Regions from separate parts of the Buttiauxella sp. AC142 genome, predicted to be linked through region 3. Evidence: predicted binding sites of a transcription regulator. Region 3 holds the regulator's gene; each other region holds the start of a gene.
The links. Region 3 encodes PurR, which represses purine synthesis genes. Its sites were predicted from a motif close to CANGCAAACGTTTGCNTG; they were not measured.

Region 1 (4,266 bases), 1.7 Mb from region 3:
GCGGTTTCAACGATGATGTTGGCATCGCAACGCAGATTCTTCTCGACCAGGCGAGTCTGAATCGCACCTACCGCCATTGGCGCTGGAACCGGCAGGCGATCTTTCGCGATATTACGGTCAGACAGCACCAACAGAACCGTGCCGTTGCGTACCATACGCTCAGCTTCATCGCACAGTGCGGAAACTGTTTCGTGCAGTGATTGAGCAGAAGCATCGTAAGTGATGTCCAGCGTGTCTGCGCGATAGTGCTGTTCTTCAAGCGAGGTCAGCTGTTGGAAATCAGACCACAGTAGAATTGGCGATTTGAAGCTCAGGCGGTGGGCCTGGCCTTCTGCTTCACAGAAGACGTTCATTTCACGGCCAATGCTGGTCGCCAGAGACATTACGTGTGCTTCACGTAGCGGATCGATTGGCGGGTTTGTCACCTGTGCAAACTGCTGGCGGAAGTAGTCGTAAATAATACGTGGCTGGCTGGAGAGTACGGCAAATGGGGTATCGTCACCCATTGAACCGACCGCTTCCTGGCCATTTTCACCCAACACGCGAATGACAGAATCCAGCTCTTCGCTGCTGTAGTTAAACTGTTTTTGGTAGCTTGCGAGCGTATCGTCATCCATTTCGCGCGAGCCAACTTCTTCGTCTGGCAAATCTTCAAACGGCACCAGGCGGCGAACGTTGTTCTCCATCCACTCTTTATACGGGTGGCGGCTTTTTAAATCGGCATCAGTTTCAGCGGAATGCAGGATGCGACCAATACGCGTGTCGATAACCATCAACTCGCCAGGGCCGACGCGGCCTTTTTCCACCACTTCATCAGGCTGGTAATCCCAGATCCCAACTTCAGAAGCACAAGTAATCAGCTTGTCTTTAGTGATGACGTAGCGCGCCGGACGCAGGCCGTTACGGTCCAGGTTACAGGCGGCGTAGCGCCCATCGGACATAACGATACCGGCCGGACCATCCCATGGCTCCATGTGCATGGAGTTAAAGTCAAAGAACGCACGCAGCTCTGGGTCCATGTTCGGGTTGTTCTGCCAGGCTGGTGGCACCAGCAAACGCATCGCACGAACGATATCCATACCGCCTGCCAGCAGCAGTTCCAGCATGTTATCCATTGAGCTTGAGTCGGAACCCGTTTCGTTAACGAATGGCGCGGCATCATGCAGGTCTGGGATCAACGGAGTCTGGAATTTATAGGTACGCGCACGCGCCCACTGGCGGTTACCGGTGATGGTGTTGATTTCACCGTTGTGTGCCAGATAGCGGAACGGTTGAGCCAGCGGCCAGCGTGGCACGGTGTTGGTGGAGAAACGCTGGTGGAACAGGCAAATTGCTGATTCCAGACGTAAGTCCGCCAGGTCCAGGTAAAAGCGCGGCAAATCTGCCGGCATACACAGACCTTTATAGATATTGACCAGGTTTGAAAGACTACATACGTAGAAGTCTTTGTCCTGAATACGTTTCTCAATGCGACGGCGAGCAATGAACAGGCGACGTTCCATATCACGTGGACGCCAGCCAGCCGGGGCATTAACAAAAATTTGTTCGATGCGAGGCTTTGAGGAGAGGGCGATTTCACCGAGTACGTCTTCATTGGTTGGCACTTCGCGCCAGCCAACAATCGACAGGGTCTCGTTTTGCAACTCTTCTTCAACGATGCGGCGGCTTGCGCTCGCCAGAGCGTCGTCTTTATTTAAGAAAATCATGCCGACGGCATAATTTTTTGCCAAACGCCAGCCACGCTCTTCCGCAACGATTCGGAAGAAACGGTCAGGCTTTTGCAACAGCAGGCCACAACCATCACCGGTTTTTCCATCGGCGAGGATTGCTCCACGGTGTTGCATTCGGGCCAGTGCGTGAATAGCAGTACGCACTACCTTGTGGCTAGGTTCGCCTTCTATGTGGGCGATCAGGCCGAAACCACAGTTATCCTTCTCAAGGGATTTATCGTACAACATATCAGTGAACCTCCCCAGGCTCTACGTGATTCCCGATACCGATTGCGTCCAGACGCAGCAAGGGCATGGCGACGGGGTTTGCGCATCTACGCTTACCTCGCGTGTCGCCCTCTTTATGTCTAACGCATCCGGTTGCACAAGTATTGAGGACTTGCTTTAGAGGGAATCTTAATTACTGCATAAATATGATGGGCACAGAACCCATCCAGAAAGCTTCCAGCGGATTTCCAAGTTATCGGGAAAGCGCACACAGGTCAAATGGCATTCTTATTTATACAAATATGTGCTAAATGACATTTAACGTTATGAAATTAAACATTTTATTATCATTTTTATCGTATTTAAACGGCAGGGGAATCGCTTGGGTTATGTGATCTCTCTCACTGTATGAGAGGCTGCAAAATTCCAGACCATGCTGGCAATGATGTTATTGGCAGGATCTTATGCTAACAACGCGGTTTCGCGTGTTGTATGACACTGTTTTTCGCAAGGGCACATATTCTTTAAAAATAGCGGGTCAACATAAGGAAAAGTAATCATCTTTTAGATGCGTAAAATTGCACTAATTGTGAATTTATATTCAATGGATAAAGCTGCGCCAGAGCGATTGATCCAGGTCATCGCTAAATTGGGCAGATAATGGCAGGCTACGTCCCTTTTACAGGGCGGCCCATCAGATTATGCAGTTACAAAAATTAGTCAATATGTTTGGTGGCGATCTTCAGCGTCGGTATGGTCATAAAGTCCATAAACTCACGCTGCACGGCGGTTTTAGCTGCCCAAATCGTGATGGCACAATTGGTCGTGGCGGTTGTACTTTCTGCAATGTTGCGTCATTTGCGGATGAAGCCCAACAAAATCACTCTATCGCCGACCAACTCGAGCGCCAGTCGCAACTCGTCAATCGCGCTCAACACTACCTTGCCTATTTCCAGGCATACACCAGCACATGGGCCGAAGTGCAGGTGCTGCGCTCGATGTATCAACAGGCTGTCAGCCAGGCGAGCATTGTGGGGTTATGCGTCGGGACGCGCCCGGATTGCGTACCGGATAGCGTGCTGGATTTGCTCAGTGAATATCATGAAAAAGGCTATGAGGTTTGGTTAGAACTGGGACTGCAAACGGCACATGATAAAACGCTGCATCGTATCAATCGCGGGCATGATTTTGCCTGTTACCAGGAAACCACTCGCCGCGCTCGCGCACGTGGCCTGAAAGTCTGTAGCCATCTGATTGTCGGCCTGCCGGGTGAAGGGCAGGAGCACTGCATGGAAACGCTGGAGAAAGTGGTCGAAACCGGCGTTGATGGCATCAAGCTCCACCCTCTGCACATAGTGAGTGGCAGCACGATGGCTAAAAGCTGGCAGGTAGGGCGCTTACAGGCGATTGAATTAGAAGAGTATGCGACAACTGCCGGTGAGATGATTCGCCATACTCCGCTTGATGTCGTCTTCCATCGTATTTCGGCGAATGCCCGCCGACCCACGTTGCTGGCACCGCTGTGGTGCGAGAACCGCTGGAGCGGAATGGGGGCGATTGACAGCTATCTGAATGAGCACGGTACGCAAGGCTCGGCACTCGGTACCCCGTGGAACCCGACAATTCTGTTGTAAATCCTGAGCGTGAGATCTTTTTGCGGTATATTTAGCAGATTGAAGGCGAGGGAAACGTTCCATGAAGCAAATCCGGTTACTGGCACAATATTACGTTGATTTGATGGTGAAGCTCGGATTAGTGCGCTTCTCTTTGTTGCTGGCCTCTGCTCTGGTGGTGCTGGCTATTGTGGTGCAAATGGCCGTGACGATGCTGTTGCGCGGCCAGGTTGAAAGCATTGATGTTGTGCGCTCCATCTTTTTTGGCCTGTTAATTACGCCATGGGCCGTCTATTTCCTTTCTGTGGTCGTTGAACAACTTGAAGAGTCGAGGCAGCGACTGTCAAAACTGGTGCAAAAACTCGAAGAGATGCGCGAGCGAGATCTGAAACTCAATGTGCAGCTCAAAGACAATATCGCGCAATTGAACCAGGAAATTGCTGACCGTGTGAAAGCGGAAGACGAACGTCAGACGATGCTTGAGCAGCTCAAAGTTGAGATGCAGGAACGCGAAGAGACGCAAATCCAGCTTGAGCAACAATCTTCATTTTTACGTTCATTCCTCGATGCCTCTCCAGATTTGGTTTTCTATCGTAACGAAGACAAAGAGTTCTCAGGCTGTAACCGTGCGATGGAACTGTTGACCGGTAAGAGTGAGAAGCAGCTGATAAGCCTGAAACCGGAAGATGTCTATTCGCCAGAAGCGGCGCAGAAGG
Region 2 (4,266 bases), 1.4 Mb from region 3:
CAACTGGCTACGATAGTGACCGGACATCAGGAAGTAGCGAATGGTTTCCGCGTCGTAATATTTCAGCACGTCGCGCACGGTAAAGAAGTTACCCAGTGATTTGGACATTTTCTCGCGATCGACCATCACCATGCCTGAGTGCATCCAGGTATTAACGTATTCGCCGCCGTGCGCACAGGTGGACTGCGCGATTTCGTTTTCGTGGTGCGGGAACATCAAATCTGAACCACCACCGTGAATATCAAAATGGTTGCCGAGCTGTTTGCAGTTCATCGCCGAACATTCGATGTGCCAGCCTGGACGGCCCTCGCCCCACGGCGACTGCCAGCTTGGCTCACCCGGTTTAGACATCTTCCACAGCACGAAATCCATTGGGCTGCGCTTAACGTTCGCTTCAACTTCAACACGAGCGCCAGCTTGCAGTTGATCCAGATCCTGACGCGAAAGCTTGCCGTAATCCGCGTCGGTTTCCACGGAGAACATCACATCGCCATTGCTGGCAACATAGGCGTGATTACGCTCGATAAGCTGTTCAACAATTTCGATGATGTCTGGGATATGTTTAGTGGCGCGAGGCTCGCTGTCCGGGCGCAAAATGTTCAGCGCGTCGAAATCGGTATGCATTTCAGCCACCATACGATCAACCAGCGCCACAAAATCTTCGCCGTTTTCGTTAGCGCGTTTGATAATTTTGTCGTCGATATCAGTAATGTTGCGCACGTATTTCAGCTTATAGCCGATAAAACGCAGGTAACGCGCAACCACATCGAAGGCAACAAAAGTACGGCCATGTCCGATATGACACAAATCGTAAACGGTGATACCACACACGTACATGCCAACCTCTCCGGCATGAATAGGTTTGAATTCCTCTTTTTGGCGACTCATTGTATTGAAGATTTTTAACATCAGGGGATTCCATGTAAGTGTGTCGAAACGGTGCAATTGGCTATATTAAACCATAATTTTACCCAGAGGCAGTGTGCTTTGCGAGGATATAGCTTACTGACTCACAGTGTACAGTTATGCTATAACAACCACCTTGTGTGGCGGCACCGTCTGCCGGAACACTGTCTGACTAAATATAGGATGCACAGCATGGTTACTTTTCATACTAATCACGGCGATATCGTAATCAAAACTTTTGATGATAAAGCGCCTGAAACTGTTAAAAACTTCCTCGAGTACTGCCGCGAAGGTTTCTACGCCAACACCATTTTCCACCGTGTGATCAACGGTTTTATGATCCAGGGCGGCGGTTTTGAACCGGGTATGAAGCAGAAAGAAACCAAAGACACCATTCAAAACGAAGCGAATAACGGCCTGAAAAATACCAAGGGCACGCTGGCAATGGCTCGTACCCAGGCGCCACATTCTGCAAGCTCCCAGTTCTTCATTAACGTAGCGGATAACGATTTCCTGAACTTCAGCAGCGAAAGCATGCAAGGTTGGGGTTATTGCGTATTTGCCGAAGTCGTTGAAGGCATGGACGTAGTAGAGAAAATCAAAGGCGTGTCCACGGGTCGCAGCGGTATGCACCAGGACGTTCCTAAAGAAGACGTGGTTATCACTAGCGTAACCGTAAGCGAATAATTCGCCCGATGGCGATGACGCTTTTTATCGCAGATTTACATCTGTGTTCAGAAGAACCGGCGATCACCGCCGGTTTTCTGCGTTTTCTGGCAGGCCGCGCTCGGGAAGCAGACGCGCTTTATATCCTTGGCGATCTCTTTGAAGCCTGGATTGGCGACGACGATCCGGAGCTGCTGCACCGCCAAATCGCGCTAGCCATCAAAGACCTGGTGGATTCTGGCGTGCCTTGCTTCTTTATTCATGGCAACCGGGATTTCCTGCTTGGCAAACGTTTTGCCCGCTTAAGCGGTATGACGCTGCTGCCAGAAGAAAAAATCGTTGAACTGTATGGCCGCAAAATATTGCTGCTGCACGGCGACACGCTATGTACTGACGACCACGGTTATCAGGCGTTCCGCAAAAAAGTCCACCAGCCCTGGCTGCAATGGTTATTCCTCGCCCTACCGCTGTTTATCCGCAAACGCGTCGCCGCCAAAATGCGTGCTGACAGCAAAGCCTCAAATAGCAGTAAATCTATGGCGATTATGGATGTGAACCCGCACGCGGTTATCGACGCCCTCGAACGTCATCAGGTGCAATGGATGATCCACGGTCATACCCATCGCCCGGAAATTCATCCGATTTCAGCCAATGGTAAACCCGCGTTTCGCTGCGTGCTTGGCGCATGGCACACGCAGGGATCGATGATTAAAGTCACTGCCGAAGACGTAGAGTTAATTCCTTTCTCCTTTTAAATAAAATCACCTCTTTTTGCCGTTTTGTTAACCACGCAACCGTTTTCCTTGCTCTATGTTCATGGTATTCTCTGAGCCCTTCTGACCGACCGAGCCACGTTCGGTGATGTTTGCATACCCACAGGAGTTTTGAGACGCATGTCCTCCAACCAGACCCCAGCGCGTATCGCCATTGTCATGGGTTCCAAAAGTGACTGGGCTACCATGCAGTTTGCCGCAGAAATCCTCACCGCCCTTGAAGTCCCGCACCATGTAGAAGTGGTTTCCGCACACCGCACTCCCGATAAACTGTTCAGTTTTGCCGAACAAGCAAGCGACAACGGTTTGCAGGTGATTATTGCGGGTGCAGGCGGAGCGGCACATTTGCCGGGCATGATTGCGGCGAAAACTCTAGTCCCCGTGCTGGGCGTGCCCGTTCAAAGTGCGGCATTAAGCGGCGTAGACAGTCTCTATTCTATTGTGCAAATGCCGCGTGGTATTCCCGTCGGCACGCTGGCGATTGGCAAAGCAGGTGCTGCGAATGCCGCGCTGCTGGCCGCTCAAATTCTTGCCCTGCATGACAGCGGCTTGCATCAGCGCCTGCAAGCGTGGCGTCAAAGTCAGACTGACGAAGTGCTGGAAAACCCGGATCCACGGGGTGATGCATGAAACGCGTCTGCGTATTAGGTAATGGTCAGTTAGGCAGAATGCTGCGCCAGGCGGGTGAACCGCTGGGCATCGCCGTTTATCCGGTTGGCCTTGATGCCGAACCTGAAGCTGTGCCATTTGCACAAAGTGTTATTACCGCAGAAATCGAGCGCTGGCCTGAAACCGCCCTCACCCGCGAATTAGCGCGTCATAACGCGTTTGTGAATCGCGATGTTTTCCCGATTATCGCCGACCGTCTGACACAAAAGCAGCTATTCGATAAGCTCGAACTGGCTACCGCACCGTGGCAACTGCTCTCTGGCCGTGATGAATGGGCAGGTGTTTTCCAAAATCTGGGTGAATTAGCCATTGTGAAACGCCGCGTTGGCGGTTACGACGGGCGCGGGCAGTGGCGTTTACACAGCCATGAAACCGATCAGTTGCCTGACGATTGCTATGGCGAGTGCATCGTTGAGCAAGGGATTAACTTCTCGGGTGAAGTTTCGTTAGTAGGCGCTCGCGGTCACGATGGCACAACCGTGTTCTATCCGCTGACGCACAATCTGCATCAGGACGGCATTCTGCGCACCAGCGTGGTGTTCCCACAGGCCAACATTGAGCAGCAGCAACAGGCGGAAGCCATGCTTTCGGCGATTTTGCACGAGCTGAATTATGTTGGCGTGATGGCGATGGAGTGCTTTATCACTCCCGCCGGGTTGCTGATTAACGAGCTTGCGCCGCGCGTACATAACAGCGGGCACTGGACGCAAAATGGCGCATCCATCAGCCAGTTTGAACTGCATCTGCGGGCGATTGTGGAACTGCCACTGCCGCAACCGGTGGTGAACTCACCTTCAGTGATGGTCAATCTTATCGGCACCGACCTGAATTACGACTGGCTGAAACTGCCGCTGGTCCATTTACACTGGTACGATAAAGAAGTGCGCGAGGGCCGCAAAGTCGGCCATCTTAACCTGAACGACAGCGATACCGGCAGACTGAGCGCTTCTCTCGAGGCACTGGTACCGTTGCTTCCAGCGGAATACGCCAGCGGCATTGCCTGGGCGCAAAGTAAGTTCTAATCACAGTAGCGGGTGGCTTTTTTACTCACCCGCTCTGCCCCTCAATTTCCCCAGCCTTTCTTTTCTATACGCGAAAGCGCACAATCCACGGCGTTTCTGGCCTCACTCGCTCTAAGGTTTTATATGCAAAACGCTCGTCCTGATACTCAAAATTATGACCATCTGCTGCGCAACGGTACGGCGCTTATCGACGTGCGCGCGCCGGTTGAATTCAGCCAGGGGGCGATGCC
Region 3 (4,266 bases):
TCTGCGTGATGCTTCTTCAGTAGACCGTGGCGAACTGGAAACAGGCGATCTGGTCTTCTTCCGCACCCGTGGTCGCGGCACCGCTGATCACGTTGGCGTGTATGTTGGCAATGGCAAATTCATCCAGTCACCTCGCACGGGTCGCGATATTCAAATCACGTCTTTAAGTGAAGATTACTGGCAGCGCCATTATGTGGGTGCCAAACGCGTTATGACCTCAAAAACCATTCGTTAATCCCTCTTCGTAAAAACTCGCACTTGCCCTTAAACGGGTAAGTGCGTTTCTCTTTTGCTTTTCCTTTCAATTTGTTAACCTAAACCCGCACTAAAAGTGTTTATTTAACAATAGATACCCTAACTCATTTGAGTCAACGATGCGGCTCGAAGAATGATGGGTAATAAGGAGTTTGCAATGTCGTTCGAATTACCTGCACTACCATATGCGAAAGATGCTTTAGCCCCGCACATCTCTGCCGAAACGCTGGAATACCATTACGGTAAACACCATCAAACCTACGTCACTAACCTGAACAATCTGGTTAAGGGCACCGCGTTTGAAGGTAAAACTCTGGAAGAGATCGTTCGTACTTCAGAAGGCGGCGTATTCAACAACGCAGCACAGGTGTGGAACCACACATTCTACTGGAACTGTCTGGCGCCAAACGCAGGTGGCGAACCAACAGGCGCACTGCTGGAAGCCATCAATAAATCTTTTGGTAGCTTTGCTGAATTCAAACAGCAGTTTACCGACGCGGCTATCAAAAACTTCGGCGCGGGTTGGACCTGGCTGGTTAAGCAAGAAGATGGCGCATTAGCTATCGTTTCAACGTCTAATGCCGGCACCCCGCTGACCACTGCGGCAAAACCGCTGTTGACAGTAGACGTATGGGAACATGCTTACTACATCGACTACCGTAATGCTCGCGCAGGCTACCTTGAGCATTTCTGGGCGCTGGTGAACTGGGAATTTGTTGCGAAGAATCTGGCAGCGTAAAACCTAAAAGATATGGGCCGCGATTGCGGCCCATTTTAATCAGTGCAGTACGGCAGTTAACGCGCCACAGACGATCAGTGCCAGAACAATGACCGTTGTGGTGATTGAAAATTTCAAATCTGTGCTCATCAATAAACTCCTTTTAATTACCTTACAATCGGTGTGTCAGAGTGATTTTCCCACAACCAGAAATAAAAATCCTCCTGGTTTTAACCTGATATCGCTTTTCCCTCTTCCACTTTTCTTCCGGATAGGCCAAAATCCCTCGCTAATTTATTGCGTACCATCAATTCTATGCCCTCCTTCCGTTTTATGTCGCAATCCCGGCATACCCGCAACCCAAACGTTGCCTCAGGAGTCAGTGTACGCAAACGTTTAACATATTAGTTATCAGGAGTTTACGATATGGCCTGGAGTGAAATTTAATGGCGACAATCAAGGACGTGGCGAAGCGCGCAAACGTTTCCACTACAACCGTATCACATGTGATTAACAAAACTCGCTTTGTGGCGGAAGAGACTCGCAATGCGGTCTGGGCGGCAATCAAAGAATTGCACTATTCACCTAGTGCCGTCGCACGCAGCCTTAAAGTTAATCACACCAAAACGATTGGTCTGCTTGCCACTTCCAGCGAAGCCCCTTATTTCGCCGAGATCATCGAAGCCGTGGAAAATAGCTGCTTTGAAAAAGGCTATACCCTGATTCTGGGCAATGCGCACAACAACTTTGAAAAACAGCGCGCTTATTTATCAATGATGGCGCAAAAGCGCGTCGATGGCCTGCTGGTGATGTGTTCTGAGTATCCGGAATCACTGCTGACAATGCTCGAAGAATATCGCCATATCCCCATGGTGGTGATGGACTGGGGCGAAGCTCGCGCAGACTTCACCGACTCTGTGGTCGATAACGCGTTCCACGGCGGTTATCTGGCCGGGCGTTATTTGATTGAACGCGGCCACCGTGAAATTGGCGCCATTCCTGGCCAAATGGAACGTAACACCGGCGGCGGTCGTCACGCAGGCTTTATGAAAGCGCTGGAAGAAGCCGGTATCGCCATTCCAGAAAACTGGATTGTTCAGGGCGACTTTGAGCCAGAGTCTGGGTACCGCGCGATGCAGCAGATTCTCGGCCAGTCTCATCGTCCAACGGCAGTCTTCTGTGGCGGGGATATTATGGCGATGGGCGCGATTTGTGCCGCTGATGAAATGGGTCTGCGTGTGCCGCAGGATCTTTCAATTATTGGCTACGATAACGTGCGTAACGCCCGCTTCTTCTCGCCAGCACTGACCACCATTCACCAGCCAAAAGATTCGCTGGGTGAAACGGCGTTTAACATGTTGCTGGACAGAATCGTCAACAAACGCGAAGAGTCGCAGTCCATTGAAGTGCATCCGCGCCTGATTGAACGCCGCTCCGTAGCCGACGGTCCGTTCCGCGATTACCGCCGCTAAAATAGCGTAGGTCGTACAGCAGCGTCATCCGACAGTTCTGACGTAAATGGTGGATGACGCCTGCGGCTTATCCACCCTACGAACTCTGTGAAGCAGCGCTGTCAGGCTCCTGCAACCACTCCTGATTCATCGTTTCGCTATCTCCCAGATAATCTAATAACCAGGCTAGCGCGGGTGACGCATCATTTTGCTTCCACGTCAGGCAACACGCGGCATCCGGGAATGGGTTATCCAGCGTCAGCTCGCACCATTTACCGGAATCTACCCACGGCCTTGCGATATGCAATGGCACCATACCGATACACAAACCTGCACTCAGGCAATCGGAACCCGACTCCCAATCTGGCACCACTACACGCCGCTGGTTATCCAGCAGCCAGGTAATACGCTTTGGCAAGGAACGCGAGGTATCTTCCAGAACCAGCGACGGCCAGGCACGTAAGTCGTCATCACTTAACGTACCGCCTTGTACCGCCAGGGGATGATTTGCAGCCACCACGCAACGCCAACTCAGTGTCCCCATGTCCCGGAAGGCAAAACGCCCACCGACAGGAATGGCCTGCGTTGCGCCAATCGCAACTTCAACGCGCCCATCCGCCAGCGCGTCCCACACACCGTTAAACACTTCCTGATAAATATGCAGCTCGATATCCGGGAAATGGCGGTAGAAATCCAACACCAGCTGGCGCGTGCGTTCGGGTTTTACAATATTATCGACCGCAATCGCCAGGTGTCCGCGCCATCCATTTGCGATCTGCTGGCACTGCTGCCGTGTCGTCATCATTTTTTTGATAACAGAGCGCCCTTCCTTCAAAAAAAAGACGCCCGCGGGGGTTAATTCGACATCACGATGACGGCGTTCAAACAGCGGAACAGCTAACCATTCTTCCAGTTGCCGTACCGTATAGCTGATGGCAGACGGAACGCGGTGCAACTCCTGTGCAGCACCGCTGAAGCTGCCATTGCGCGCCACCGCATCTATCACTTCCAGCGAATATTCAGACCACATTTTTCTGCTCACAAATTTTTTGAACGCAATAGACAAATATTAGCGTTTCACAAGCGTAATTGCACTCCGTACACTCTCGCGGCAATCAACCTGCAAGATAAATCAAGAGAAAAACATGCAACCATCAAAAGGATTTCTTATCTGGCTGGCCGGATTAAGTGTGCTGGGGTTCCTCGCCACAGACATGTATCTGCCAGCTTTCGCGGCTATTCAGCAAGATTTACAGACCGATGCTTCCGCGGTGAGCGCAAGCTTGAGTTTGTTCCTCGCCGGATTTGCGTTCGCTCAGTTAATGTGGGGGCCGCTGTCTGACCATTTCGGCCGCAAACCTGTGTTACTGGCCGGGTTGAGTCTGTTTGCCATCGGTTGTATCGGCATGTTGTGGGTCGAAAGCGCCACCGCGCTGCTGGTCCTGCGCTTTGTACAGGCCGTTGGCGTGTGTTCTGCGGCGGTGAGCTGGCAGGCGCTGGTAACGGATTACTACCCGGCAAACCGCGCAAATCGTATTTTCGCAACAATTATGCCGCTGGTTGGTTTGTCTCCGGCACTGGCACCGCTGCTCGGTAGCTGGATTTTGACGCACTTCGACTGGCAGGCGATTTTCGCCACCCTGTTTGCTATCACCCTGGTGTTGATGATCCCAACGCTGCGCCTGAAACCACGGACTCAGCATCACCCGCAAACTGAAGACAACAAAGTCAGCTTTATGTCGTTGCTGCGCAATCGCGTATATAGCGGCAACGTATTGATTTATGCCGCTTGTTCCGCAAGCTTCTTTGCCTGGTTGACCGGTTCCCCATTCATCCTGAACG

Region 1: the regulator PurR is predicted to act here: its motif matches at 1,990-2,007, upstream of gltB (glutamate synthase large subunit).
Region 2: the regulator PurR is predicted to act here: its motif matches at 2,360-2,377, upstream of purE (5-(carboxyamino)imidazole ribonucleotide mutase).

The regions. Positions count from the first base shown of each region.
Region 1 covers NZ_CEEDCH010000001.1:4,025,589-4,029,854, reverse strand. Annotated here, with positions in the region: gene gltB (glutamate synthase large subunit) at 1-1,958, opposite strand, end outside; gene mnmL (tRNA modification radical SAM protein MnmL/YtqA) at 2,639-3,571, shown strand; gene arcB (aerobic respiration two-component sensor histidine kinase ArcB) at 3,633-4,266, shown strand, end outside.
Region 2 covers NZ_CEEDCH010000001.1:973,078-977,343, reverse strand. Annotated here, with positions in the region: gene cysS (cysteine--tRNA ligase) at 1-909, opposite strand, end outside; gene ppiB (peptidylprolyl isomerase B) at 1,099-1,593, shown strand; gene lpxH (UDP-2,3-diacylglucosamine diphosphatase) at 1,608-2,327, shown strand; gene purE (5-(carboxyamino)imidazole ribonucleotide mutase) at 2,466-2,975, shown strand; gene purK (5-(carboxyamino)imidazole ribonucleotide synthase) at 2,972-4,036, shown strand; gene mnmH (tRNA 2-selenouridine(34) synthase MnmH) at 4,160-4,266, shown strand, end outside.
Region 3 covers NZ_CEEDCH010000001.1:2,331,782-2,336,047, forward strand. Annotated here, with positions in the region: gene AC0IWZ_RS10750 (C40 family peptidase) at 1-235, shown strand, start outside; gene sodB (superoxide dismutase [Fe]) at 413-994, shown strand; gene cydH (cytochrome bd-I oxidase subunit CydH) at 1,034-1,123, opposite strand; gene purR (HTH-type transcriptional repressor PurR) at 1,420-2,445, shown strand; gene punR (DNA-binding transcriptional activator PunR) at 2,522-3,454, opposite strand; gene punC (purine nucleoside transporter PunC) at 3,570-4,266, shown strand, end outside.